Regions from separate parts of the Ruegeria sp. YKSF57 genome, predicted to be linked through region 1. Evidence: riboswitches for the same ligand, from Rfam matches in the RefSeq annotation. Region 1 holds a riboswitch; each other region holds the start of a gene.

Region 1 (4,482 bases):
GCTGGATGTGGGTGGCGTCGATTTCCTGATCGACGATATCACCAAATCCTACAAGAAGATCGGCGGCGCGATCGTCGAGGTGAACGCGGCGCCCGGTTTCCGCATGCACGTGGCCCCGTCCGAGGGCCAGCCGCGCGACGTGGCGGGCCGGGTGATCGACATGCTGTTCCCGGCCAGCCAGCAGACCCGCATCCCGATTGCCGCGATCACCGGAACCAACGGCAAGACCACGACGTCGCGGATGCTGGCCCATATCATGAAGGCCAGCGGCAAGATTGTCGGGATGACTTCGACGGACGGCGTTTATGTGGATGGCAAGCTGAGCGTCAAGGGTGACATGACGGGGCCGAAATCGGCGCAGATCGTGCTGCGCGATCCGATGGTGGATTTCGCGGTGATGGAGACCGCGCGTGGCGGGCTTGTCCGGTCGGGTTTGGGCTATCAGCGCTCGAACGTGGCGGCGTGTCTCAACGTTTCGGCCGACCATCTGGGGCTGGGCGGCATCGACACGGTCGAGCAGTTGGCGGTGGTCAAGCGCGTGGTGGTGGAAAGCGCCACCGACACGGCGGTGCTGAACGCCGATGACATCAACTGTCTGAAAATGGCCGATTATGCGCCGGCCAAGACCATTTTTTACGTGACGACCAATCCGGGCCACAGCCTTGTGAAGGAGCATATTCAGGCGGGCGGCAAGGCCATCGTGCTGGAACAGGGCATGAATGGCGACATGCTGACCATCTATGACAACGGGCTGCATATCCCGATCCTGTGGTCGCATCTGATTCCGGCAGCACTTGAGGGCAAGGCGATCTTCAACGTGCAGAACGCCATGTTTGCGGCAGCCATGGCCTATAGTTTCGGGGTCGATCTGGACAATATCCGGCACGGGTTGCGCACCTTCGACACCAGCTATTTCCAGGCGCCGGGGCGGATGAACGTGTTTGACGAGCATCCCTTCAAGGTGATCCTGGACTATGCGCACAATCCGGCGGCGCTGGCGGCGATGAGCGCGATGTCCGACCGGATGGATGTCAAGGGCAGGCGGCTGTGCGTCGTCTCGATGCCCGGTGACCGGCGCGATCAGGACGTGGCGGACGCGGCGAAGGCGCTGGCGGGGCATTTCGATCATTTCATCTGCAAGGCCGATGACAACCGCCGCGGGCGCGGCCATGACGAAATCCCGCAGATGCTGAAATCGGGCCTGATGTCGGGCGGAGTTGCCGAGGAGGCGATCAGCGTCATTCCCGACGAGGTCGAGGCGATCAACGCGGCGCTGGACATGGCGGCGCCGGGCGACGTGCTGGTGATCTTTGGTGATGACACGGCGCGGTGCTGGAAGCAGATCATCTATTTCAATTCGGATGAGGATGCCGAGTCTGCCGAGGCGAGTGCGGCGGCGCCTGCACCCGTTCCCGGCGCGTTCGAGGAGCTGTTTGACAGCGATCAGGCGCTGATCCGGGATGAACGCGGCGTGCGGCTGCCGCGGGATGTTGGTGAGGACTCCGACTGAGGGGGCGACATGGACAGGATAGAGGCGCTTGAAACCGCGCTGACCATCACCTGCGCGCAAAGCGATCTGTTTCGTGTGGACGACGCGCGCCGGCTGACCGGGCCGGGCCTGTTGTGGGACAGTCCGGGGGCGGTTGTCGATGTGTTTTTCGACGGTGATCTGGCGCAGCGTGTCACCGGCTTGTGGCAGGTGCATGCGCGCCGCGTGCTGGATGCGCTGGGCTGGCAGGATGAGGCGCTGGCGTGGCGGGCGTTCACCGGCGGCGTGAACCTGGCGATTTCCGCACCGATGGATCAGCTGTATTCGGCGGTTTTTGCGGCCCAGACCGCCTGGCATTTCTGTGCGGCGGAGTTGGCGGGGGCGGCGTCGGGCAATTTCGAGGCGATGGTTGCCGACCTCAGGGGCGTCATGGAGCGTGAGGCCAACCCGGCCCTGATCGCGCTGATCAAGGCGGCGGAGAAGCACGGCGTCGATATCCTGTGCGACGATGACGAGATCTCGCTGGGTCACGGCGCCGGCAGCCGGACATGGGCCTGGGATGCGTTGCCCTCGCCCGACGCGGTGGATTGGGGCGCGTTGCACAACATTCCCGTCGCTTTCATCACCGGCACCAACGGCAAGACCACGACGACCCGTCTGCTGGAGGCGATTGCCCGTACGTCGGGCCAGGTGGCGGGGCTGACCTCGACCGAGTTCGTGCGGGTGGGGGACGATATCCTGGACCGGGGCGACTATTCCGGGCCGGGCGGTGCACGGATGCTGTTGCGGGACCGTCGGCTTGAGATCGCCTGTCTTGAGGTGGCGCGCGGCGGCATCCTGCGCCGGGGGCTGCCGACCCGCGCGGCCTCGGCCGCGGTGGTGACGAATGTGGCCAACGATCATCTGGGCCAGTACGGCGTCAACACGGTGCCGGAACTGGCGCAGGCGAAGTTTGCCGTGCGCCGCGCGTTGAAGAAGGGCGGTGTTCTGGTCCTGAACGCGGATGATCCCTTTGTGCGGGACGAGGCGGAAACCACGCCGGGTGTGATCTGGTGGTTCTCGCTGGACCCGGAAAACGATCTTATCCGCCGCGCCCGCGAGCGGGGAGAGTGCTGTTCGTTCCTGCGTGGAGAAGAGATCGTGTTCTTCGATGGGCAGGCCGAGCAGGTCATTCAATCGGTTCGCGATGTGCCGCTGACCATGGGGGGTGCGGCGCGCTATAACATCCTGAACGCGATGGCGGCGCTGTGCCTTGCGCGTGCGATGGAGATCCCGGTTGAGGCCATTCGCGCCGGGCTGGCCGGGTTCAGGCCCGATGCCCGTGACAATCCGGGCCGGTGCAACGAGTTCGCCTTTAACGGCGCGCGGGTGTTTGTCGATTTTGCCCACAATCCACATTCGATTGCGGCCGTGTGCGAGGCGCTGGGCGGGCTGTCGGCAAAGCGGCGCTTCATCGTGCTGAGCCATGCGGGCGATCGGTCGGACCAGGATATCCGGGAGGTCACCAGAACGGCGCTGGGGTTTCAACCGGATGTGGTGGTCGCTGCCGAGTTGGAAGGGTATCTGCGGGGGCGTGAGCTGGGCGAGATTCCGGCGCTGATCCGGCAGACCGCCACGGAATGCGGGCTGCGGGAGGATCAGGTTCTGCGCGCGGCCTCGCCGGTCGAGGCCAGCAGGATGATCCTGGATCGGGTCGAGCCCGGTGATCTGGCGCTGTTGCTGGTTCTGTCAGAGCGCGATGCGGTGCTGAACCTTTTGCAGAGCTAGCCCGGGCGCGCGCAGAATTTTCTTGCCGCACCGTAAGGATTGCACTAAGCGCGCGGTACCGGTCCCGCAAGGGCTAAGAGGGAATCCGAGGTGCCGCGCGGCATCAACCGGAACTGCCCCCGCAACTGTAGGCGGCGAGCGCTGTCCGTTCGTGTCACTGGGCCTTTCAGGTCTGGGAAGACAGGACAGGCGACGACCCGTCAGTCAGGAGACCTGCCGGTAAAAACCGAAACACACCGGACGGGGTTGTCCGGGGAGGTTGCCAAAGGATCCTGCCGGGGGCCGTGCGCCGCCCTGCACCGACAGAAGACGAAATGCGTCTGTCGCTTTGGTCAATGCCCTTTCACCCGTTCTCCGGTCATTGACATATGGAGATCGATCATCATGGTTTTGCGTACCGGCCTTGTGGGCCTTTCCCTGTCTCTGTCGGCGGCAAGTGTGGCCGCCAGCGAAAGTTTTCCGCTGACCATCGAAAACTGCGGCCATTCGGTGACGTTCGAGGCGCCAGTGGCGTCGGCGGTCACGGTCGGTCAGGCCGCGACCGAGGTGCTTTATGCGCTGGGGCTGGGCGAGCAGGTTCTGGGAACCTCGGTCTGGTTCAACGAGGTTCTGCCCGAGTTTGCCGAGGTGAACGCCAAGGTGGAGCGTCTGGCCGACAACGACCCCAGCTTTGAAAGCGTGGTTGCCAGGCGGCCCGGTCTGGTGGCGGCGCAATATGAATGGCATGTCGGCCCCGAAGGCATCGTTGCCACGCGAGAACAGTTTCGCGAACTGGGCATTCCGACCTATGTGATGCCTGCCGATTGCGTCGGCAAGGACAACTCGGTCGGCAGCGACGGGACGCGGATCGAGATGTTCTCGACCGATACGCTGTATCAGGGGATCGAGGAACTGGCCGCTGTCTTTGGGGCGTCCGAGAAGGGTGCGGAACTGGTGGCGGACTACAGGGCGCGCGAGGCCGCAGCCATTGCCAGGGCGAAGGCGGTGGAACTTGACGACGTGTCCGCCGTGTTCTGGTTCTCGTCCCCGGAGATGGAAAGCGATCCGTTCGTGGCCGGGCAGAAAGGCGCGCCGGGATATATGATGAACGCGCTGGGCATCCGCAACGTCATCGAAACGGATGAGGAATGGCCGACGGTGGGCTGGGAAACCATTGCCAAGGCCAATCCGACTGTCATCGTGATCGCCAAGATGGACCGTCGCCGCTTTGCCGCCGATGACTATGA
Region 2 (4,482 bases), on a different contig from region 1:
TAATGATCGCAATGGTCAAAAAATTTTGGTGATAAATGGACCGCCTTCCAAATCCGGCCTGGTTGCGAACGTTTGAGGCGGCGGCACGCCATCTGAACTTTACCACGGCGGCGAAAGAACTTGGGCTGACCCAGACGGCAGTGTCGCTGCATATCCGCTCGCTGGAAGAGGATTTGGGCGAAAAACTGTTTCTGCGCGCCGCGCGTCGGATCGAATTGACCGAACTTGGCCAATCCTATGCGCTGACCGTGCGGCGGGCGCTGTCGGATATCGCGCTCAGCACCAACAGCCTGTTTGGTCCGGCCACCCGCCAAAGCCTGACAATACGGGCAGCAATTTCGACCGCCACCTATTGGATCGCGGCGGAATTGCCTGATTTCAGCGCGCAATATCCGGAAATCCCTGTGCGGCTGGTGTCGCATATCTGGAATGACAGCGTCGCCCCTGCAGATGTCGATATCGAGATCCGGTTGGGATATGGCGATTGGCCGGGCGTCATGGCCGAGAAGTTGAGCGAGGAAACCATCGTTCCGGTCTGCCGTGCCGGTGACCCCGTTCCCACCATCCGGCAGATGCACAGCGGGCCGTTGATCCACATTCTCGGCTACGAGGACAACTGGGCGCGCTACCTTGAGGCGCATGGGCTTGACCACGACCCATCGGCAACCCGGCACGCCGTCGATACCACGGTCGCGGCGTTGCAACTGGTGATGGGAGGGGCGGGTTACGCCACCATCCTCGGCCGTTTTGCGCGCAATGCCATATCCCAGGGCGCACCGCTGCAAATTGCCGGGCCACCGATTCCCTTTGGGCAGTCGCATTACCTGATCCGATCCGACGCGGCGACATCGGTTTCCGGTTCAGCACGCCTTTTCGAGGCATGGCTGCGGGACAGGTTGGCTGGCGATGCCGCTGGTTAACGATGGCGGGTCGCTTTTTCACCCTGACGGTTCACAAGCCTGACGCCGCGCTTGACAAGTCCCCTGCCCTTGCCGCATGTCCGCGCTGTTGGTGTCTGCGCGAGCAGATGAAAAGGGAATGCGTCAGCGGTTCACCGTCAAACGCAGCCGCCCCCGCGACCGTGACCGGAGAGGGTGCCCAAATGCCACTGGCCGACAGGCCGGGAAGGCGGGACACCCGACAGGGACAAGCCCTGACATCCGTAAGCCGGGAGACCTGCCAGCGCCCGAAGACCAGACCGGACGGGGTGTTCCGGTGTCGGGCCGTGGCCCGCATGAAACCCCGTTCCCCGAAACCTGAATGGGGGGATGAGAGACGTGACCGAGCCTGCACCAGTCGAACTGCTGGTCTGCACCACCTGCCGCCGGGGTCTGCCCATCGAGGATGACGCCCAGCGCCCGGGCGCGCTGTTGCACAAGGCGCTGACCGAGGTCGAACTGCCCGATGGCGTTCTGCTGAAACCGGTCGAGTGTCTGTCGAACTGCGATCAGGGCTGTTCGATCGTGCTGCGTGGCGGGCCGTCGCGCTGGACCTTCGTCTATGAGAACCTGAGCGAAACAGACGATGTCGCGATCATCGTCGAAGGCGCGACCAAATACCTGGCCACCGAGGACGGGCTGGTAAAGTGGCGCGACCGCCCCGAACATTTCCGCAAGAACTGCGCCGCCCGCATTCCCCCGATTGGAGCCTGAGCCATGAGCACCCTTGAAAAACTTCCCGTCACCGTGATTACCGGCTTTCTGGGCTCGGGCAAGACCACGCTGATCCGCCACCTGATGCAGAACCCACAGGGCAAGCGGTTGGCCGTGGTGGTCAACGAATTCGGCGATGTGGGCGTCGATGGTGAGATCCTGAAAAGTTGCGCCATTCCGGATTGCCCGGCGGAAAACATCATGGAGCTTGCCAATGGCTGTATCTGCTGCACCGTGGCCGACGATTTCATCCCCACCATCGAGGCGCTGATGGCGCTGGAGCCGCGCCCCGATCACATCCTGATCGAAACCTCGGGTCTGGCGCTGCCGAAACCGTTGCTCAAGGCGTTCGACTGGCCCGACATCCGGTCGAAGATCACCGTGGACGGTGTGATTGCGCTGGCCGATGCCGAGGCGGTGGCCGCTGGTCGCTTCGCGCCGAACGTCGAAGCGGTGGACGCCCAGCGCATGGCGGACGAGTCCATCGACCACGAAACGCCGCTGTCAGAGGTGTTCGAAGACCAGATTTCCTGCGCCGATATCATCCTGCTGACCAAGCCCGACCTGGCCGGACCCGACGGCGTTGCGAAGGCCAGGGAAATCATCGCTGCCGAGGCCCCGCGCCCGCTGCCGGTGGTCGAGGTCGCCGAAGGGGCCGTGGACGTGCGCGTTATCCTGGGGCTGGAGGCCGCTGCCGAGGATGACATGGATGCCCGCCCATCGCACCACGACGGGGCGGACGATCATGAACACGATGATTTCGAAAGCGTCGTGATCGAGTTGCCCGAGCAATCCGATCCCGCCGACCTGATGGCCCGGATCGAACGTCTGGCAAACGAATTGAACATCCTGCGCGTCAAAGGGTACGCCGCCGTATCCGACAAACCGATGCGTCTGCTGGTGCAGGCTGTGGGCGCGCGTGTTCGCCACCAATACGACCGGGCTTGGAAACCGGGCGAAGAGCGCCGCTCGCGCCTGGTAGTGATTGCCGAGCATGACGACATCAACGAAGCCGCAATTCGCGGTATTCTCGAAGGTGTGGCCGAGGCCGCCGAATAAGGGACCGAGACGCCAATGCATGTCGTCTTTCGCGAAAGCCACGGTCTGGAAGAGACCGAAACACCGACCGATCTGGGCCAGAGCCCGGGCGATCTGGTGGTGCTGTCCTTTTCCGACAGCGACCTTGGCGCGTTCGCGGCGGGCTGGCATCGCGGCGGCGGAGCCGAGGGGCGGATGCCGTCATTGCGGCTGGCAAATCTGTCGGCGCTTAAGCATCCGCTGTCGGTCGATACCTATGTCGAACAGACGCTGGAGGGGGCCAAGGGCATCCTGATCCGGCTTATAGGCGGCGTGCCGTACTGGTCTTACGGGCTGCAGCAGGTTCATGCGCTGGCGCAATCGAAAGGGCTGGCGCTGGCTGTTCTGCCAGCGGACGGGCGTGAGGATACCCGGCTGGACGACTATTCCACCCTGCCGGTCTCGACCCTGCGCCGCCTTGCGCATCTGTGCGATACCGGCGGCGAGGTGGCGGCCCAGGCCGCGCTGGCACAGATGGCGCTGGCGACGGGATTGTATGCCGGACCGGTGATGGGGTCCAAAGCGCTGCCCGAATGCGGCGCGTGGTGCCCGGACCAGGGGGTAATCGCGGCAGAGACCGCCTTCGAAGATGGCAAGCCCCGCATCCTTGTCACGTTTTACCGCGCCTATCTCAGCGCGGCTGACACGGCGCCGATCGCCGCCTTGATCCGCGCGTTCCGGGCCCGCGGATATGATGCCGTCGGTCTGTTTGCACCGTCGCTGAAAGCGCCCGCATCGGCCAAATGGCTGGCAGAGCAGGTTGCTTCGCTGACACCTGCGGCCCTCGTCAACGCCACCGCCTTTTCCGGCAAGGGCGGCGGAGGCACATCGCCTCTGGATGCCGCGGGGGTACCGGTTTTTCAGGCCATGCTCGCCACCTCGAACCGCAAGGCGTGGGACGAGGCGGAACGGGGTCTGTCGCCTGCGGACCTGGCCATGCACGTGGTGCTGCCCGAAGTGGATGGCCGCATCACCGGCAGCGTGATCTCGTTCAAGGAGCCGGGGCAGCGCGACGCGCATCTGCAATTCGCACGTGCAATGCACGCACCCGAACCCGACCGGATCGGGGCGCTGGTGGATCGGGTGTCGGGTTGGCTTTGCCTGACGTCGAAACCCAAGGCAAAACAAGTGCCGGTGCTGGTGCTATCGACCTATCCCGGCAAGGACTGGCAGATGGCCCACGCGGTGGGACTGGATGCTCTGGCTTCGGCCGAGGCGATGCTGGAGGACCTGCGCGGCGAGGGGTATGACACCGCGCCGGCAGAGCCCATCGCCGATACCCTGCTTGACGCGCGGACAAGCTGGTCTTTGACAGATTACCGCGCGGCCCTGTCCACCTTGCCCGCTTCGCTGCGGCAAGATCTGGAGACCGTGTGGGGCAAGGCCGAAGACGACCCGGCTTTTGCCAACGGCGCCTTTCATTTTACTGCCCTGCGGCGCGGCAAGGCGATTGTCGCCCTGCAACCCGAGCGCGGCACGCCCGAGACGCGCGACGATGAATATCACGATCTCAGCCGGACGCCGCGCCATTCCTATGTTGCCTTCTACCTTTGGCTGAGCCATGCGGCGGGGGCCGATGCGCTCATCCATATCGGCGCGCATGGAACGCTGGAATGGTTGCCAGGAAAGTCGGTCGCGCTGTGCAAGGCCTGCTGGCCCGAGGCGCTGATCGGCGGTTTGCCTGTGATCTATCCCTTCATTGTCAATGACCCCGGCGAAGCGGCACAGGCCAAGCGACGCATCGGCGCCGTCA
Region 3 (4,482 bases), on a different contig from region 1:
ACCGAAACGCGCGCATCGGCCACCGAGATCGGCACGTCGATATGCACCGGACCGGGGCGGGCCTGTGTTGCCAAGGAAACCGCCTTGTCGGCAACGATGTCGGCCCCGTTGGGCGTTAGCACGAAGGTTCCCTTGGTGATCGAGCGATAGACCTGCGCGTGATCCATCACCTGATGCGTATAGGTCAGCGCCTCATCCGCATCGACGCAACCGGTCAACACGATCATCGGCACCCGGTCCTGAAACGCATTTGCGACCACGTTGATGCCATTCATCGCGCCCGGACCCAATGTAGCAACCAGAATGGCGGGCGCGCCGTCGCGGTGGTGGACCCCCTCGGCCATGAACCCGGCAGCATTTTCATGCTTGGCCAGATGAAACTGAATCCCAGCCTGTTCCAGCGCGTCGACCAGGGTCAGAACCTCACCGCCCGGCATGCCAAAGGCGTGGCGGCAGCCGGCCTCGTATAGCCGTCTTGCCAAAAGATCCGCTGCGCGGGGCACGATTTCCTGCATCTCAAACGCTCCGTTCGTTTTCGACAGGCAGATTGCGGAGTGAGCAGGAAGGTGCAAGCGCCTTCACGCCGGTGTGACTATTTTACTGCCGATTCCGCCACGGATTGGAACTTTCCGTCCAATTCCTGTGCAATGGCGGCCAGTTCATCGCCGCCCTCGTCCAGATAGGGCGCAAAGACGAAACTTGGCGTCTTGTAGGACAGCGTTGCGGTACCGTCCGCGTTTTCTGTGACGTAGAAACGGATCGGCGCCTCGATCATGGCTGCCGTCGATGTCTCCAGCACGCGCACGGCATAGTCGTTATTGAACGCCCCCATGACACGGTTGCCGGGGATGGTGATGCCGCGCGCCGCCGCAGCCTTGGTCGGCCCCGCCTGCGTCACTACGATCAGGCCGTTGCCCTTGATCGCCGCCGCGGTGTCGGAGACAAGATCTTCATAGGTCTTGGTAGATTGATGAACTTCCCATCCTTCGCGGGGTTCCAGATCACCGGCCCAAGCGGGCAGGGCGGCAAGGCAAAGGATTGTCCACAGACGTTTCATCGTTCCAGCTCCGGTTGGTTTGACAAGACTGTGATGCCAGATTTTGCATATGTCCGGTGTCACAATCCCGTGTCCATCCGATCAAACCCGGCTTGCGCATGCAGGTCGAAACCCGCAATAACGGCCCGACGCAAGCATGGGCCATACATGACCACCCAACGTATTCGATTGCTGATCTGTTCCAGCTGCCTTGGAGCGCGGGATCGCGAGGCCGAGCGTGATGCCGTGACAGATGCGCTTGCAAAGGCCGGGCTTTCCGATCGGGTCGAACTTACGCAACACGCCTGTTTCAGCGCATGCGAGCAACCGGTTGCCCTGGGGTTGCAGGGGCAGGGACTGGCCTCGTATGTCTTTTCCGACCTTGATCCGGTCAAGGATGCTGACGACATCGCCGCCACTTGCCAGACTTATCTGGACAGCGCCTCGGGCTGGATCGAAGACGCCCGACCATGCGGGCGGCTTCGCCTGTGCCTGCGCGCGCGGATACCGGCGATTCAGTCGACCTGAACCGCGACCGAGGCGGCGACGGGCACGTCATCCACGGTCAGCTGGCTGTGATCGTTGGCGTTCAGAGAGACTTCGATCTCGACTTCGCCTTTGGGCAATTCGTCGATATGCATCCACTCGCCATAAAGACGCGCCAGCTTGGCACCATTGACATAGACATGCGCATGGCCTTCGCCCGGCCTGTCCGCCAGCGAGGCATTTTCCGGGGAAAAGCGGAAATTCCGCGGAATGACATGCAGATTCCAACCGGCCATCGGATCTTTGGCAAGCATGACCTCAAGGCCCGGTGCGTCCGCGCCCGATGAAAAATTTACGGTTGTGGCATGATCATGTGAACCGGCTTCGCCGTGTTGGGCCGGGTCGCCGTGATCGTGGCCTTCAAATGTCACGCCATAACCCGCCGCCGTCACGAAACCTGCGCCAGCGCCAAAGATCAGGCCGATGCCGAAAAGTGCGAGAGATCGGAACATCTCGTATCCTTTTGATATAAATAATCCCGCCGGGCGTCTGGCCCGGCGGGATGCATCAGCAAACGATTACGCGTTGGCTTCGGCGCGTTTTCCTTCGGCCTGCCAGAAATATCCGGCAAACGTGCCCACCAGAACCCAGGCGGCCATACCGACACCAAAGGCGCGCGCCGCGAACAGGGCGCCCAGTTCGGTCGGAACCGGGCCGGTAAAGCTGTCGGGTTCGGGGGCTCCGATCAGGTGCGGCGCCAAAAGCAGCACGGTCGCGATCAGGTAGCTGATCAGATTGCCACCGAACGCGATCAGCCACATGGCGACACCTGCCGCTGCCACGGTTCCGGTCCACCAGATCTGGCGCGCGGTGATGTCGGAATAGGCCACACCGGGCACCTCAGGCGCCAAGGACAGTCCGGGCGCGAAGTGGAAAGTGATGAAGCCCGCCAACCCCCACAGGATGCCGGTGCGGGCATTGACCTCATGGCCCATCCGTTCTGCCATCGACATCAGGGCCACCAGCACCAGCGCATAGCCGGAATAGGTCAGCATGGTGAACACGATGCTCAGCCCATCGCGCATCAGGTCGAACCCCGGCAGATCCGGATGTGCCGAAACGGCGGCTGCTCCGAAATGCACCAATTCGCCGGACTCGTAGAGTTCAGCGTGAAGCAGGACGGGCTGCACAAATACGAGCTGCAGCAGGGCGGTGATCAGCCCTGCTGCAGCGCCAGCGAACAACGCGCTGGTCAGAATGCGACTGAACATGGGTCAGTGGCAGGGGAAGCCGGTTGAGTGGCGCACATCATGAGCGGCGTCGTGCAGGGCGGACGCCTGAACATGGCCGGTCAGGGTGATGATCCCCAGACCCAGAACAACAGCAAACAGAGCCGGAAGGAAGGCCGAACCGGCAGCAGATGCCTTGAGCGTTTTGGTCGTCATTTTAGTCCTCCTGAGCCGCCGCACCCGACGGCCGGTGTTTCGTTTCTTGCCTGGCAGGTCTCCTGGCTTGCGGGTCGGTGCCTCTGTTCGCCTTCCCCCCGGGACAGTTCCGGGAGTGGCTGGTTGAACAGAAGCTCACCGCTTACAGTCGCGGGGGCGGCTTTGGATTTGACCACCGGGATGGCCGCACCAAATTCCCTCTTAGCACCGGAATTCTCCGGCAGGACCAGACCCTTTCATTTAGCCGCGATGCAGTCGTTCGCGCAATTCCCATTTGCGACCCATTCGGTCATTTTTCGCGCCTGCGCAGCAAATAGATGTCCATGATCCAGCCATGATCGGCGCGTGCCCGGGCACGGGTTTCAAGAATCTTGTCCGCAACGTCCGCCAGAGGGCCTTTGACCAGGATTTCTTCCTTCATGCCCACATACGCGCCCCACCAAATGTCGAACGCCATCATATCAAGGCTTTGAAACGAGCATTCGCCGTCCAGCATGACCGCAACCTTGTCGGCACCGTCAGGCCAGCCCTCGTCCCGGAAGCGGCGGCCGGTCGTGACGACATAGGGCGCGCCGATGTCGTTGATCGGAATCGCATGGGCGGCCGTCAGTGCCTGCAGCGCGGTGATGCCGGGAATCACCCGTGTGACCGGCTGCGGGTCCAGCCGCGACGCAATTCGCAGCGAACTGTCATAAAGCGATGGATCACCCCAGATCAGCAGCGCCACCTGCCGGGCCTGCGGAAACCCGGCGATCGTCTCCTGCCAGCGCAGGGCGATAGCGTCATGCCATTCGTCCACGCCGCGTAAATAGCCGTTATCGGCGCGGCGCCTGGGGATATCGAAATAGGCGATCTGAGGTGCCGCGTCCGCCACTTGCGCGATGATCTCCTCCCGCAGTCCAGCCAGATCGGCCTTGTTCTCGCCCTTGCGGGGGATCAGGATCAGGTCCGCCGCCCGTATCGCGTTTGCCCCCTGGAACGTGACGTGATCGGGATTGCCGGTGCCGATACCGATCAGGTTCAGCTCATACATCCCCGAACTCCGCCAACGGGCCGTAAAGGATCAGGGCGGGGGCGGTGCCGACCTCTGATTTCAGTTGCTCCGCCAATGCTCCGATCGTTGCGCGTTGCAGTTTCTGGTCCGGCGTCGACACGGATTCGGCCATCAGCGCCGGGGTGTCGAGCGGCAGCCCGTGGTCATTCAGAGCCTCGACCAGCAATGGAAACGTGCGCTTGCCCATGAAAACGACGGTGGTCGCGCCAGCATCGGCCAAGGCAGGTAAATTCAGATCCTGAGGCAGCTTGCCGCTGACATCATGGCCGGTGACGAACTGCACCCGCCGTGCCGTCAGCCTGCGGGTCAGCGGAATGCCCGCCGCCGCCGCCGCCGCGATGGCCGACGGGATGCCGGGAATGATCTCATAGTCGATACCGGCCTCGCGCAGGGCGACGATTTCCTCCTCCAACCGACCGAACAGACCACCATCACCGGATTTCAGCCGTACGACACGCTGT

What was found. A riboswitch is a leader RNA that binds a small molecule or an ion and turns the genes downstream of it on or off. The one in region 1 is predicted to bind cobalamin.
Region 2: another riboswitch for cobalamin. It lies ahead of AC2FLX_RS12825 (DUF1636 family protein); the one in region 1 lies ahead of AC2FLX_RS13870 (ABC transporter substrate-binding protein).
Region 3: another riboswitch for cobalamin. It lies ahead of AC2FLX_RS12895 (CbtB domain-containing protein); the one in region 1 lies ahead of AC2FLX_RS13870 (ABC transporter substrate-binding protein).

Annotation. Positions count from the first base shown of each region.
Region 1 covers NZ_JBXWQW010000030.1:18,909-23,390, reverse strand. Annotated here, with positions in the region: gene cphA (cyanophycin synthetase) at 1-1,510, shown strand, start outside; gene AC2FLX_RS13875 (Mur ligase family protein) at 1,520-3,256, shown strand; cobalamin riboswitch at 3,299-3,491, shown strand; gene AC2FLX_RS13870 (ABC transporter substrate-binding protein) at 3,641-4,482, shown strand, end outside.
Region 2 covers NZ_JBXWQW010000027.1:12,101-16,582, forward strand. Annotated here, with positions in the region: gene AC2FLX_RS12820 (LysR family transcriptional regulator) at 36-920, shown strand; cobalamin riboswitch at 992-1,198, shown strand; gene AC2FLX_RS12825 (DUF1636 family protein) at 1,269-1,652, shown strand; gene cobW (cobalamin biosynthesis protein CobW) at 1,656-2,711, shown strand; gene cobN (cobaltochelatase subunit CobN) at 2,727-4,482, shown strand, end outside.
Region 3 covers NZ_JBXWQW010000027.1:25,968-30,449, reverse strand. Annotated here, with positions in the region: gene AC2FLX_RS12920 (thiamine pyrophosphate-binding protein) at 1-515, opposite strand, end outside; gene AC2FLX_RS12915 (DUF302 domain-containing protein) at 593-1,057, opposite strand; gene AC2FLX_RS12910 (DUF1636 family protein) at 1,205-1,564, shown strand; gene AC2FLX_RS12905 (hypothetical protein) at 1,552-2,034, opposite strand; gene AC2FLX_RS12900 (CbtA family protein) at 2,101-2,793, opposite strand; gene AC2FLX_RS12895 (CbtB domain-containing protein) at 2,797-2,967, opposite strand; cobalamin riboswitch at 3,003-3,213, opposite strand; gene cobF (precorrin-6A synthase (deacetylating)) at 3,257-4,000, opposite strand; gene cobA (uroporphyrinogen-III C-methyltransferase) at 3,993-4,482, opposite strand, start outside.